Regions from separate parts of the Cupriavidus sp. 09_S30 genome, predicted to be linked through region 2. Evidence: predicted binding sites of a transcription regulator. Region 2 holds the regulator's gene; the other holds the start of a gene.
The links. The regulator FliA, encoded in region 2, starts transcription of late flagellar genes. The targets are predictions, from matches to a motif close to CTAAAGTTTNNNNNNNNNNNGCCGNTA.

Region 1: AC1Z3O_RS10890 (YjfB family protein) is a predicted target of FliA. The motif match lies at 4,240-4,266, and genes of this name have one in related genera.

What each region holds. Positions count from the first base shown of each region.
Region 1 is NZ_JBXOWI010000001.1:2,293,298-2,300,446, reverse strand. Features, by position in the region: gene AC1Z3O_RS10910 (ABC transporter ATP-binding protein) at 1-429, opposite strand, end outside; gene AC1Z3O_RS10905 (DUF6136 family protein) at 441-1,643, opposite strand; gene AC1Z3O_RS10900 (RidA family protein) at 1,807-2,292, opposite strand; gene AC1Z3O_RS10895 (acyl-CoA dehydrogenase family protein) at 2,709-3,875, shown strand; gene AC1Z3O_RS10890 (YjfB family protein) at 3,949-4,140, opposite strand; gene AC1Z3O_RS10885 ((2Fe-2S)-binding protein) at 4,289-4,747, opposite strand; gene AC1Z3O_RS10880 (xanthine dehydrogenase family protein molybdopterin-binding subunit) at 4,776-7,055, opposite strand.
Region 2 is NZ_JBXOWI010000002.1:303,933-311,081, reverse strand. Features, by position in the region: gene flgD (flagellar hook assembly protein FlgD) at 1-318, opposite strand, end outside; gene flgC (flagellar basal body rod protein FlgC) at 355-762, opposite strand; gene flgB (flagellar basal body rod protein FlgB) at 770-1,177, opposite strand; gene flgA (flagellar basal body P-ring formation chaperone FlgA) at 1,399-2,121, shown strand; gene flgM (flagellar biosynthesis anti-sigma factor FlgM) at 2,272-2,574, shown strand; gene AC1Z3O_RS21550 (flagella synthesis protein FlgN) at 2,608-3,060, shown strand; gene AC1Z3O_RS21545 (flagellar protein FlhE) at 3,209-3,688, opposite strand; gene AC1Z3O_RS21540 (RNA polymerase sigma factor FliA) at 3,688-4,404, opposite strand; gene AC1Z3O_RS21535 (MinD/ParA family ATP-binding protein) at 4,528-5,370, opposite strand; gene flhF (flagellar biosynthesis GTPase FlhF) at 5,375-7,149, opposite strand, start outside.

The DNA of each region.
Region 1 (7,149 bases), on a different contig from region 2:
CGCCGTCGCCGTCAGAAATACCTTCCTGCGCGTGCCCAGCGACATTTCTTCAAAGCGCTTGTCGATGAACGGATCAAGCCCGAAGCGGTGTGCGAGATCGAGTGAGGCGGCATCGACCTTGATCCCGCGCGTCGATGCGACAAGTTCGAGCAAGCCGCGTCCCGTCATGAACGGGTAGGCCATGCAATCGTCGGGGACATAGGCGAGTGCGGTCTTGGCCTGTTGTGGCGCCGTGCGCAGTGAATGTCCGTCGAGCCAGACGTCCCCGTCAAAGCTGTCGATCGTGCCGGCGAGGATGCCAAGCAGGGTGGACTTGCCGCTTCCGTTCTCGTCGCACAGCGCAACGCATCCCGTCTCGAACTGATGGTGCAGATCGCTGAACAGGACGTGGTCGCCGAAGCGTTTTCCGAGGTTTTCAAAACGAAGCATTGCGATATCCGTCAAACAAAGAGTTGCCAGGTGCCGACGACCCAGAGCGTGGCCAGGATCGTGCCCAGCAGCACCGATTGCCGCGGCGCGAAGCGCTGCGGCGCGTAGAGCAGTACCAGCAGCGGCGCACCGGAAGCCACGATCGCCACGGCGGTCCAGGCCGAGATGATGCCATGCGCGCTCAGCAGCCACGGTGCGACGGCGGCAAACGGCAGCCACAGGACGCCAACGGTCAGCAGGTCGGCGACCGTCAATGTGGCGCGGGACAGCGGCAGCGAGCGCATGAAGTGAGCCGCCCGCAGATGGGCGGCACGCAAATCGCGGAAGGTCGTGGCGACGATCAGGGCCAGTGCGGCGTGCGAGATCAGCGTCAGCGGCACTGCACGGACGTCGAAGTCCCACAGGTGGAAGAGGGCGTCGGTGCACGCCGTGAGCGCGCTCATCATCACGACACGCGCTAACACTTTCGCACTGCGATAGCGGAGGATGCCGGCTTCGAGCAAGGCAAGCGGCGGCGGTGCGAGCTGAGCGGCCGTGCGCGCGACGCCGGCCGGGACATGCGGCCGCAGGTGCCGGCGCGCATGCGCCGGTGGCATGGTGGCAGGCGGGCGTGCGAGAACAAATAGCGCCAGCAGCAAGGGCACCGCCAGCAGCACCGGTTTTAGCGGATGGTCGAATTGCGCCGCACCGACGAGCACGCCATTGGCCAGGAACAACATCCCGACGTGGCGGGCGTTGCGGGCGAGCGCGGCAAGCTGCAAGCCCAGCGTAATGAACGTCAGGGCGAGAATGAAGAGGTAGTTGGCGCTCCTGTTCGGCAGGAAGGCGACGGCAACCGCCGCGGCCAGAACCGTGAGCAGCAGCGGCGTGTTTGCGAGTGAGACAACGGCCACGTCCACGGCGCGGCGGCGTCCCTCGGATGTCGGCAAGGACTTGAGGTAGCCGCCGAATGGTCCGCCGGTAATCGCGCTACGCTGCATCAAGACCCAGAGCACGGCCGCGGCTTCGAGCAGGTGGACCCAGACAAAGCGCCACTCGACACTGTGCGTGGGCGCCAACGCCGCGAGCACCGGCGCGCCCAGTATCCGCGATTGCGCGAACACCGGCATGGCCGGCAGCAGCAGGAAGACGGACAGGCACAGCGCCTGCCAGTGTCTGCGCAGGGCGCGGGACGTCTCCAGGACGTACCAGCGCAGTCGACAGGACAGCAGCATTCCCGGATTCTCACAAACGTTGACGGGGGAATTCGCTATATTGCCACCGCCACCTGTCGCTCACAACCGCACGCCTCAGGCGCGGTGGAGCAGCAGCCGGCTTGCTTCTCCAACTCATTGCCACTAGGACCTCCGTGCGAAACTGACAGCCACTTCGATCGAATCAGCGCTGGGCGGCAATCGGCTCTGGCGGCTTGACCTGGGCGATCACGACGAGGATCACGGCTGCGTTACCCGGCTGCTGCGACTGCGAGTAGGCCGCGCGGGCATGGCCTGCCTTTTCGCCCAGCACATCGGCGAAGAAATCGGACGCGCCGTCGAGCACGGCGGCTTGCTGCAGCCAGCCCGGGGCACTGGTAATGTGGCCCTCGACGCGGACGATATGATCCAGTCGCTCGAAGCCGTTCAGATGCGCATGAATCTGCGCCAGCACGTTGAGCGCGGCCAGCTCCGCCGCGCGCTTGCCTTGCTCCAGTGTCAGCTCCTTGCCGACCTGGCCCTGCCAGACCACTTTCCCGTCCGCCAGCGGCAATTGCCCTGACACGAACAACAGGTCGCCTGCCTGGCTCACCGCGGTGTAGCTGCCCAGAGGCTGCGGGGGATTGGGCAGCACCAGGCCACGCGCTGCAAGTCTTTCCTGGACTGACATATTGGCTCCTCGGTTCCGATGGTCGTGGTTCATGGAGAGCACTCTAGTTGCCCGTCCTTGGTGGATAAAGCCACGACAGGGAACATCAATGCATACACCAGGGAATCAATCGCTGGCCCGGCGGCAGGATGTCGGGCCGGTGGCGCCGGCCGCACGCAGGAATGCGCCACATGCATTCGCGGCGCGGGCTCGGCTGGGGGCTTAAGCACACGTGAAGACGCGCTTCCGCAATGGCTGATTGTGCTGCGGGCCGCCAGGCGTGACCATGCAGGCCATGGCCTCGCTGGCTTGAGCCCGCGGTTGAACGGATCCGCTTCCGTGCAACCGGGATCGCCGCAATCTCCCAGGAACTGAACCGCGAGGGCTTGCACCGCGAGCCCCCGATGTCTCGAATCGCCAATACGTCGTACGCCTCCATGATCGAACAGACCCAATCCAACAACTACCAGGAAATCCGCGACGCCGTGCGCGCGCTGTGCGCCGAGTTCCCCGACGAGTACTTCCGCAAGGTGGACGAACAGCGGGCCTATCCCGAGGCCTTCGTCAACGCGCTCACCAAGGCCGGCTGGCTGGCGGCGCTGATCCCGCAGGAGTACGGCGGCTCGGGCCTGGGGCTGACCGAGGCCTCGGTCATCATGGAAGAGATCAACCGCTCCGGCGGCAATTCCGGCGCCTGCCACGGCCAGATGTACAACATGGGCACGCTGCTGCGCCATGGCTCCCAGGCGCAGAAGGAGAAGTACCTGCCGAAGATCGCCTCGGGGGAATGGCGCCTGCAATCCATGGGCGTGACCGAGCCGACCACGGGTACCGACACCACCAAGATCAAGACCAAGGCGGAGAAGAAGGACGGGCGCTACGTCGTCAACGGCCAGAAGGTGTGGATCAGCCGCATCCAGCATAGCGACTTCATGATCCTGCTGGCGCGCACCACGCCGCTGGCCGAGGTGAAGAAGAAGAGCGAGGGGATGTCCATTTTCATGGTGGACCTGCACGAGGCACAGAAGAAGGGGCTCGTCGTGCGGCCCATCCCCAATATGGTCAACCACGAGACCAACGAGCTGTTCTTCGAGGACCTGGAGATTCCGGAAGAGAACCTGATCGGCGAGGAAGGCAAGGGCTTCAAGTACATCCTCGACGGCCTGAACGCCGAGCGCACGCTGATCGCGGCGGAATGCATCGGCGACGGCTACTGGTTCATGGACCGCGTGACCAAGTACGTCAAGGAACGCCAGGTCTTCGGCCGTCCCATCGGGCAGAACCAGGGGGTGCAGTTCCCGATCGCGGAGTCCTTCATCGAACTGGAGGCAGCCAACCTCATGCGCTGGAAGGCCTGCGAACTGTTCGATGCGCACGAGCCGATGGGCGCCCAGGCCAATATGGCCAAGTATCTGGCGGCCAAGGCGAGCTGGGAAGCGGGCAATGCCTGCCTGCAGTTCCACGGCGGCTTCGGCTTCGCGTGCGAATACGACATCGAGCGCAAGTTCCGCGAGACGCGTCTGTACCAGGTGGCGCCGATCTCCACCAACCTGATCTACTCGTACGTGGCCGAGCACATCCTGGGCCTGCCGCGCTCGTTCTGAGCGCAGTTGCTGCACGATCGACGGCGCGGGCCGCTTCCGGCCAGGCAGGAGCGGCCCGCGCGGTACGACTGGCTCAGACCTTGATGTCGATGTTCTGGCCGAGATGCGGCGGGTTGCTGCCGCTCACGCCGACTGCGGGCATGGATTGCAGCAACTGGGCGACACCTTGTGCCCGCAGGTCGAGTGACTTGCGCAGCATCAGGAGCGCGGCAGGGTCGTCGCCCGGCGAGGTGGCGCTGAGCGAATTGATCAGAGCGGTGTTCATGAGTCTTCCATGAGGGTTGAGAGACGCGGCATGCCCTTTTACCCGCCTAAACGGGGGAACGGGAAAGCGGGCTGTCGATCAGGCATCCCGCCTCTGTGTTTTCGGCCGCGACCGCCACAACTTGAGCGCCGGGGGACCGCGCGGCCGCTCAACCCTCCCGCTCGCCAGCCGCCCGATGGATCGCCGCCCGGATGCGCGGATAGGTACCGCAGCGGCACAGATTGCCTGACATGGCCGCGTCGATATCGGCGTCGGTGGGCTTGGGCGTCTGCTTCAGCAGGGCGCAGGCCGACATGAGCTGTCCGCTCTGGCAATAGCCGCACTGCACCACATCCAGTTCGGTCCAGGCCGCCCTCAGGGCCTGCGCCTCGGGGCCTCGCAGTCCTTCGATGGTGGTGATCTCCTGCTCGCCGGCGGCGGCGAGCGGTGTGACGCAGGAGCGCACCGGCTTGCCGTTCAGGTGGACGGTGCAGGCGCCGCACAGCGCCATGCCGCAGCCGAACTTGGTGCCGGTCATCTTGAGTTCGCCGCGCAGGACCCAGAGCAGCGGGGTATCGGGCTCGGCCTGCACTTGCACGGCCTTGCCGTTGATCTTGAGTGTGGGCATGTCAGTCTCCGGACAGGTTGGGCGCGGCTCAGGCCAGCCGCAGCGGCAGCGCGCGCAGGCGTTGGCCGGTGAGGGCGAACAGGGCGTTGGCGACGGCGGGGGCGATGGGCGGCGTGCCCGGCTCGCCCACGCCTTCGGGGTGGGCCTGGCTGGGCATGATCTCGGTTTCGATGAGCGGGCACTCAGGGATGCGCAGCACGGGGTAATCGTGGAAGTTGCTCTGCTGCACCTGGCCATTGACGACGTGGATCTCGCTATACAGTGCCGCCGACAGGCCGAAGATCACGGCGCTTTCCATCTGCTGGCGGATCAGGTTGGGGTTGACCGGCGTACCGCAGTCGATCACGCAGATCACGCGATGCACGCGGATGCGCTTGTCCGGTGCCATCGATACCTCGGCCACCTGGGCGACGGTCGAGCCAAAGGACTGGTGCAGCGCCACGCCACGCGCGCGCTTGGCACCGTCGGCCGCGGGCGCGAGTGGCTTGCCCCAGTCCGCCAGCGCCGCCGCCCTTTGCAGCACGGCCAGCTGCCGCGGATGGTGTGCCAGCAGGCTCGCGCGGAAGGCGACCGGGTCCTTGCCGGCGGCCGCCGCCACTTCGTCGACGAAGCTCTCCTTGAAGAAGGCCTGGTGCGAGTGGCCGACCGAGCGCCAGAAGCCGACCGGCACGGGCAGGTCGACGATCTCGTGGGCGATGCGCGCATTCGGCCATTCATAGGGTTGGTCGAAGGCGCCCTCGGACGTGGTTTTGTCGGGCCCGGCGCCTGGCAGGCCGAAGCTGCGCGCCAGCACATTGGGCATGATGGCCTGGCCGGCCGAGGTGTTGCGCCAGGCGACCAGCGCGCCGGCGCTGTCCAGCCCGGCCTGGAAGCGGGAAACGCAGGCGGGTCGGTAGAAGTCGTGGCGGATGTCTTCCTCGCGCGACCAGATCGTCTGCACCGGCCGGCCCGGCACTTCTCGTGCGATCGCAGCGGCCTGTGCGATGTAGTCAGCCTCCAGGCGCCGGCCGAAGCCGCCGCCGAGCAACTGCACCTTGAGGTCGACCTTTTCCGCCGGAAGGCCCAGCACCTTGGCGGCCTGGTCGCGCGCGATGCGGGGCACCTGCGTGGATGCCCACACCGTGGCCGCGCCGTCCTGGAGCCATACCGTGCAGTTGGCGGGCTCGAGCGCGGCATGTGCCAGGTAGGGCGCGCGGTATTCCGCGCTGACCGTCTTCGCGGCGGAGGAGAGCGCAGAGTCGACGTCGCCCTGGCTGAAATAGGCGTGGCCGTGGGCCTTGTCCAGGGTTTCAGATAGCTGGCGGTAGATGGCGTCGCTGGAGATGCCGGCGGCCGCGCCATGGTCCCACTGCACGCTGACCTGCTTGAGCGCGCGCATGGCATGGTAGGGCGTGTCGGCGATGACCGCCACGCCACCGCTGCCGCCGTTGTGCGCATCGAACACGACTACCTTGACGACGCCCGGCAGGCCGGCGGCAGCCGCGCTGTCCACGCGGGCTGCCTTGCCGCCCAGCGTCGGGCACATGGCGACGCTGGCGTAGAGCAGGCCGTCAGGCGTGACATCGATGCCGAAGCGCGCCGAGCCGTCGAGCTTGGCGGCGGCCTCGATGCGGTGCACCGGCTGGCCGATCAGCTTGAAGCGGGACGGATCCTTGAGCGTCACCTTGTCGGGCCGCGGCTGCTGCGCGGCGAGCGCGGCCAGCTCGCCGAAGCTGGCGCTGCGGCCCGAGGCGTGCAGCACCTTGCCCGCCTCGGCGCGGCACTCGCTCGCGGGCACCTGCCATTGCGCGGCGGCGGCGCTGACCAGCATGGCGCGCGCCGAGGCACCTGCCTCGCGCATGGGCAGCCACAGGTCCTTGATGCTGGACGAGCCGCCCGTCATCATGGTGCCGATCTCGCGCATCAGCTTGCCGGTCATCCAGCCCGCCACGTGCTTGAGGGTGCCGTCGTTGTCGGGGTGGAAGGGCAGGCCGTCGACTGTCGCCGCGAGGTTGTTGTAGATCTTGTCGATCGGCGACTGCTCGACCCTGACCCGGGACCAGTCGGCGTCGAGCTCCTCGGCCAGCAGCATGGCCAGGCCGGTGTACACGCCCTGGCCCATCTCCGACTTGGCGATCACCACCGTGACGGTGTCGTCGCTTGCGATCTTGACCCAGCCGTTCAGGCCCGCCTGCGCCGGGCCCAGCGGCAGCGGATCCGCGGTGAGCAGGCGCTGGCGAGGGGGCATCACCGACCAGCCGATCACCAGTGCGCCGAGCGCTCCGGCGACGCCTGCGCTGCGGCGCAGGAAGGATCTTCGACTCAGCATGGAAGTCTCCAGATGCCGGGAGCCGTCCCGGCCAATGATGAGCGGGCGCCGCGCCGCTGGCGCGCACCCGGGAATCGCCGGCCCCGGCAGGGAC
Region 2 (7,149 bases):
GACGCTGATCTTCGAGCCCGGCACCATCACGGTGTGCCCGATCAGGGCAGTCGAACCCATCGCGCGGCTCGCGCTGACCTGGGACAGCAGCTGGTTCAGCGTGCTGTTCATGGTCTGCATGCTGCTGACCGTGCTGATCTGCGCCAGTTGCGAGGTCAGCTGCGAGTTGTCCATCGGGTTGAGCGGATCCTGATTGTTCATCTGGGTGACGAGCATGGTCAGGAAGTTGTTCTGCAGATCGGCGGCGCTGGCGCTGCCGGACTGCAGGCTCTGGGTCAGGCTGGTCGTCGTGCTGTTGACGTTGGAAGTGGTGGTCATGGCGGATCCGACTGTTTGGCGATGGGTACCCGGGCCTTACTGGCCGAGGGTCAGCGTCTTGAGCATCATGCTCTTGGCCGAGTTCAGCACCTCGACATTGGCCTGGTAGGAACGCGAGGCGGAAATCATGTTGACCATCTCCTCCACCGGATTGACGTTGGGCATGGTCACGTAGCCTTGGGCGTTGGCCAGCGGATGCGTGGGATTGAGCACCATGCGCGGCGGCGAGGGGTCTTCCATCACGCCCTGCACCTGCACGCCGCCGATGTCGCTCTGGCCCGGCGTGGGCGCCAGGCCGAAGACCACCTGCTTGGCGCGGTAAGGCTGGCCGTCCGGGCTGACCGCGCTGTCGGCGTTGGCCAGGTTGGAGGCGGTGACGTTCATCCGCTGCGATTGCGCGGCCATGGCCGAGCCGGCCACGTCGAAGATGTTCATTGCAGGCATGGCTCGCTCACTGCTGGATTGCCGCCAGCATGGTCTTGATCTTGGAGTTCATCACGGTCAGGTCGGACTGGAAGCGAACCGTGTTGTCGGCGAAGGCCACGCGCTCGGTATCCATCTCGACGGTGTTGCCGTCGATGCTCGACTGCAGCGGAATGCGGTAGGCCAGATCCTGCTGGCCGCCGGCGGATGCCTGTCCGGGCAGGTGGCGCACCGAGGTCGTGGACAGCGATACGCCTTGCGCCTGCGCGCCGCGCTCCATGGACTGCGCGAGCGTGCTGGAGAAATCGAAGTCGCGCGCCTTGAAGCCCGGGGTGTCGGCATTCGCGATATTGGCGGCCAGCACCGATTGCCGCTGGTTGCGCAGGCTGAGCGCCTCCTGCTGGAAACGGAATGCCGCGTCGAGTCTGTCAATCATGTCTGCATCTCGCGTGGAAGGGAGAACATGGGCGGCACCTGCCACCGCAATGCTTCTTCAGGCATGCCATCTTAGGTGTGGCTCCGCCAGGGCAATCGCATGAATAGGCGACGGAAACCCGCGCATTTCCCTCCCAAGCGCGCAGCACGCCTGCCTACAATGTGAGGCGTTCCGATACGCGCAGCCGACTCCTGGCGCGCGTTCCATGCTGGGAAGAAGAGATGAAGCCGCTCTATCGCGCAGGCCCGCTGCTGTTGATGCTGGCCGTGGCCGCCACGCAGGCTGCGCCGCCGCGCGCCGGCCAGGCCGGCGCCCCCGTCAGCCCGTTCGCCGACGACCCGGTGCGCCGCGCCGTGCAACAATTCCTCGAGCGTCAGACCGCCGGGCTGCCAGGCAAGGTCAGCATCCAGGTGGTACCGCCTTCGGGCGGACGCGCGCCGGACTGCCCCCTGCCCGATCCCTTCCTGCCGGCCGGTGGCTCGCCATGGGGCCGGGTGACGGTCGGCGTGCGCTGCGGCGGCGAACGGCCATGGATCCGCTACCTGCAGGCGCAGGTGGCCGTCATGGCTGACTACTATGTGGCCGCGCGCGCGCTGGCACCGGGCGAGCCGATCGCGCCCGCCGATCTCGAAGTGCGCCAGGGCGATCTTTCCACCCTGCCGCGCGCGGTGGTGACCGATCCGGCCCAGGTGGCAGGCGCGGTGGCGGCCAACCGCATCGCAGCGGGCTCCCCGGTCCGCGCCGACCTGCTGAAGAAGCCGGCGGCGATGCGCCCCGGCCAGGTCGTGACGGTGACCGTCGAGGGCGAGGCCTTCCAGGTCAGCAGCGAAGGCCGGGTGTTGACCGAGGCCGCCGTCGGCGCACCGGTCCAGGTTCGCCTGAAGAGCGGCCAGGTGGTCGGCGGGATCGCGCGCAGTGCCGACACCGTGGTCCTGCAGCAGTAATCCGGGCTGGCACTGGCGCGGGAGCAGTGCCGGGCCGGCCCCTGCCGGCCATGCGACAATGCCGACCAGGCCATCACTGGCCAGGCGAAGTCGGCCTAAAGTTCCGCGCCGAACTTCCGATATGCCAGAGGAACCCAGCAAGGAACACCCGTGAAGATCAATCAATCCACCTCGTCTCGGCCTGGCGAGCCCGCTGACGGCGCCACGCGCGCCGCCCCGGCCGCCAGCGCAGCGTCGCCGGTGCAGGCCTCGGGCGACGTGCACGTCAGCCCGCTGGCCGCCCAGGTCCGCGCGATCGGCGCGGGCCTGGTACAGGACAGCGACGATGACATCGACACCGCGCGCGTCGAGGAGATCCGCCAGGCCATCGTGGAAGGCCGGATCAAGATCGACCCGAGCAAGATCGCCGATGGACTGCTCGCCTCGCTGCGCGAGCTGCATCAGAACAAGTAGGTCAACAGCAGCCCTCTATCCGCGGAGAATGAAATGAGCCTGATCCGTAGCCTGCAGCACGAAACCGAGGCCGTGTCGGCATTTGCCGGCGCGCTGGCCGAGGAACGCGAGGCGATGAAGTCGGGCGATTTCGCCGCGCTCAGTACCCTGCTCGAGCGCAAGACCGCTCTGGCACGCGCACTGGCCGACATGAGCGCGGCGCGCGAGGCGCAGATGCGCGCGGCCGGCATCCGGGCCGACGCGAGCGGCCAGCTGGTCGGGCTGCGCATCGATCCGGCGGTCACGCTGGCGTGGCGTGACCTGCGGCTGGCAGCGCAATCCGCGCGCGACGCCAGTGAACTGAACGGCGCCGTGATCAACGCTCACCTCGAATTCACCAGCGCTGCGCTGCATACGTTGCGCCAGCGCGGCACCGATGCCGGCCTGTACGGCCGCAACGGCCGCGCCGAAGGCGCGACGCCCGGCGTCAGCCTGGCCTGCGGCTGAACAATGCCGGCGCCCCGGGGCAATCCCCGGGCGCCGGTCGCCCACGCTGACCTGCGCGGGCAATGCACCGGGCAGGCACACCGAAGCCACGGGCCGGCGTGCGGCCCACAGCCCGCCTGCCGCACCCCTAGTTCAATGATCCAGCGGACTAGCGGAAATTCACGATGACCTGATCGGAACGCCCCTGCAGCACGGGCGTCAGCGCGCCGCGTCCCGGCACCATGAAGGCAAAGACAAAACCCTGGCCGGCGTCGTCGCCACGAAAGGCGTCGGTGCGGCCCTGGGCATCGGGCAGCATCACGCAGCGCACCGAATTGCACAGATAGGCCTGCAGGTCCGGCGGAATCCCGCCGACAAAGGTGTAATGCCAGCGCACCGCCGTCACCACGCCTGCGGCCTGCGGCGGCCGGTAATTGGGCAGGATGGGCGGCGACATCGTGCGCATGCCGCGGCTATGCAGTGCGGGTCCCTGCACGGACGCCGACCACGAAAAGCTAGGCCCAGTATCGGCCGCGCGCGCCGTGCCGCCGGCCAGCACGAGCGACGACGTCGCGATGCAGAACACACAGACAGCCCGCGGCACGCGTGCACCGCACGGCGACGCCGTTGCCGGGCCGCCGGCGCGCATCAAAGCAGGCCCCGCAGCTGGTTGCGCAGCCGCGTGATCGCCTGGCCGCGGATCTGGCAGACGCGCGACTCTGTGACTTCGAGCACCGCGCCGATTTCGCGCAGGTTCAATTCCTGGTCGTAGCATAGCGACAAGACCAGCTTTTCCCGTTCCGGCAAGCGGTCGATGGCGCGGACCAGCGCCTCGCGCATGCCGCTTTCCATCAGCACCAGCAGCGGATCGCCGTCGTCGCTGCCGCCCAGGTGGCGGTCCAGGAAATCCTCTTCGCCGGAGCGTTCGAAGTCTTCGTAGTGCAGCAGCTGGCAGCCGTGCACCTCGTTGAGCAGCAGCTGGTATTCGTCCAGCGGCATCTCCAGCGCCTCTGCCACCTCGGAATCCAGCGGTGCGCGGCCCAGCTTCTGCTCCAGGCCGCGCACCGTGCGCTCGATCCGGCGCGTGAACTGGCGCAGGCTGCGCGACTGCCAGTCGTTGGCGCGCACCTCGTCGAGCATGGCGCCGCGGATGCGCTGGCTGGCATAGGTTTCGAAGCGGGCGCCATGGGTGTCTTCATAGCGCTTGGCCGCGTCAAGCAGGCCGATCATGCCGGCCTGGATCAGGTCATCGAGCTGCACGCTGGCCGGCAGCTTGGCCGCGAGCTGCAGTGCGATGCGGCGCACCAGCGAGGCATGCGCCTTGACGATATCCGTTTGTTCGAGCTTTCCCTGAATCGTGTACATGGTGGAACTCTCGTGGCTCCTAGAGCGCGAAGCAGTTTGCGGCCCCGCCGCGCGGGCACGGCATCGCCTCGGCCCGGGTGGGCGGCGCGGCACGGGCTGAGCGCGTGGCGAGGGGCATCGGCTTCAGTGAATGCGTGCTTGGTCCCGTTCCCCCGCCATGGGGGACAAGGACGACAAGGCGGACGGAGCGGGCGCAGCCTGCAGCGGCCAGCCGCCGATGCCGCTGGCGATGCGGCGCAGCGCGACGGTGGCAGGCGCAGCGGGATAGGCGTCGACGACGCCGCGCCCGAGCTGCTCGCCCTGCTGCACCAGCGGGTCCAGCGGCAGGTAGCCGGCACAGCTAGCCTCGACACCGAGGTACTGGCGGGCCGTACGGGCAAGATTGCCCGCGACCGCGGCGGCGATGCCGTCACCGGACGCGGCGTTGATCACCAGGTGGAAGTGGCGGCAGGCATAGCGGTGGTGCAGGCGCTTGATGCAGGCATAGGCCGCCGTGATGGAGGCCGCCTCGGGCCGCATCACGACCAGCAGGTTGTGCGCGATGCCGGACAGCGGCGACAGCCCGCCCTGCGCATCGGCCCGCGCATCGGCCACCACGGTGCGGAAGCCCGCGAGCGTGCCGGATAGCGCGGAGGCGTCAGGCAAGGCACCGCCGTCGGGCAGCACGGCGAGGCCGGACGGGTGTGCCGGCCCGAGCGCTTCCTCCAGCGTGGCGCGCGCCTGCAGCACGGCAGCCAGCGTGGCGCGCGGCGCGGCGCCGGCGAGCCTGGCGGCGCGGGCAGCGCGCTCGTCCTCATCGACCAGCAGTACGCGCTCACCCTGCCTGGCCAATGCACTCGCCAGGCCGAGCGCGACGGTGGTCGCGCCCGCGCCGGGCTCGCATGCCACCACCGCGATACGGCGCGTGGTGCGCGGTGCCAGCATGCGGCGCAGCCCTTCGGCCTGATCGGATGCCAGAGTATGCACTGACTTACTCTCCCAGCGGCGCGAGTTGCACGGTGGCATACCGCCCGGCCGATTCCTGCGCGGCGAGTGCTTCGGCCTGCGCGGTCGCGAAAGGTGCAGCCTGAGGCGTGGCCTCCGGCGCAGCCTTGCGCTCAGTGCGCGCCGGATAGTTTTCCAGCACGTCCAGCAAGGCAAGCAAGCGCGCCAGGCCTTCGACCAGCAGCGGCCCCTGCCCCGACTGCGCGCCCTTGCCCGCCACGCGGCCGGCAAGGCGGGCCAGGAAAGCCGGCGCCGAGGCCGTCGGTTCATGTTCGAGGCGCAGCGCGGTCAGGCCGGCCTGCAGCGCCAGCAAGGCGGTGCGGCATTGCGCTTCGTCAGCACTGGGCACCGCGCCGCGGGCAAGATGATCGAGCGCGTGCCGCAGCGTGCGGAAGCGCGCGTCGGCCACCTGGCCCCAGCGCGCCCAGCGCGCCAGTTGCCCGGTCTCGCCCGCCAACTCGGGATCGCACAGCAGATAGGCCGTCTCCAAAGACTTGCCGCTGTCCCGCTCGACCAGGCGCGACACCAGCAGGCTGGCCTCGATGCCGCCCTCGGCGCCACCGCGGCCGGCACGGCGTTGCAGCGGGCCCTCCGGCACGCGCACCGGCACCTGTGCCAGCCACTGGACGGCCTCCCGCCCCTGCACGGAGACGTCGCCCATGGCGTGGAAGGTCAGCGTCTCGGCCAAGGTCTCGATCTTCCAGGCAGCGCCGCCGCTGAGCACACGGCTGCCCTTGCGGGCCCCGGCGAGCCAGCGCTCCCCGCCCTGCTGCCAGCGGGCCAGCACCGCCGGGCCTGGCAGGGCATCGACGACGTTGACCACGGTACGCGCGGCGGCCAGCGCGGCCCGCAGCGTGGTCGCTTCGGCCTCGCCGGCGCCACCGCGCCCGCCTGTGACGGTGGCGGCCAGCGGATAGCCGTCGCGGTCGGCCAGCCACAGTGCGTACTGCACCGATTGCGGCGCACGCCGCCCGGGAGCCTGCACGGATGCGCTGGCGCCCAGCGCCAGCACATAGCGCTCGCAGCGGCGGCCGACTTCCCGGCAGGCCGACTCGCGCACTTGCTGGGCCACCGCGCGCAGCGGTACGGTGTCGTCTTCACGCTGCTGCCAGAGCCCGCGCAGCAGCCCGAAGCCCTGCGCACCCGCTTCCAGCTCCGCCACGCAGGTTCCGACCGCGTCGGCGCTGTCGCTGAGCGAACGCAGCATGTCGTCTGCCGCCGGCGCGCTGGCCGCGTCGCCTTCCTCGGCGGCGGCGCCCAGGCGGTGCGCCACGTCGGCATCGGCGAACACCGAGCCGCGCCGGGGCGTCAGGAAGGCACGCTCGACCAGGGCCTGCGACTGGGCCAGTTCCAGGTGCTCCGGCACGCGCTGGCCCGTCGAAGCATAGAAGACCGGCAAGCGATGGCGGATCACCACGTCGAGCACCGCGCCCAGATGGGTCGCTTCATCGAGCTTGCTGATGATGCAGCCGTCCAGCCCGCCGCTGCCTTGTCCGCCCGCAGCCGTCTCCTGGCGATAGGCGTGCACCACTTCGTTGAGCGTATCGCCGTGGCTGGCGCCATTGAGCAGCAGCACGCGCTGCACCGGAGCCTGCACGCCGGCAAGCATGGCGATCTGTTCTGAAAGATTGCGGTCGCGCTGGCTCATGCCGACGGTATCGACGATCACCAGGTGCTTGTCGGCGAGCGCATCCAGCGCGAAGCGCAGGTCGGCGCCGTCCTTCACCGCGTGCACGGGTACGCCGAGGATGTCGCCATAGA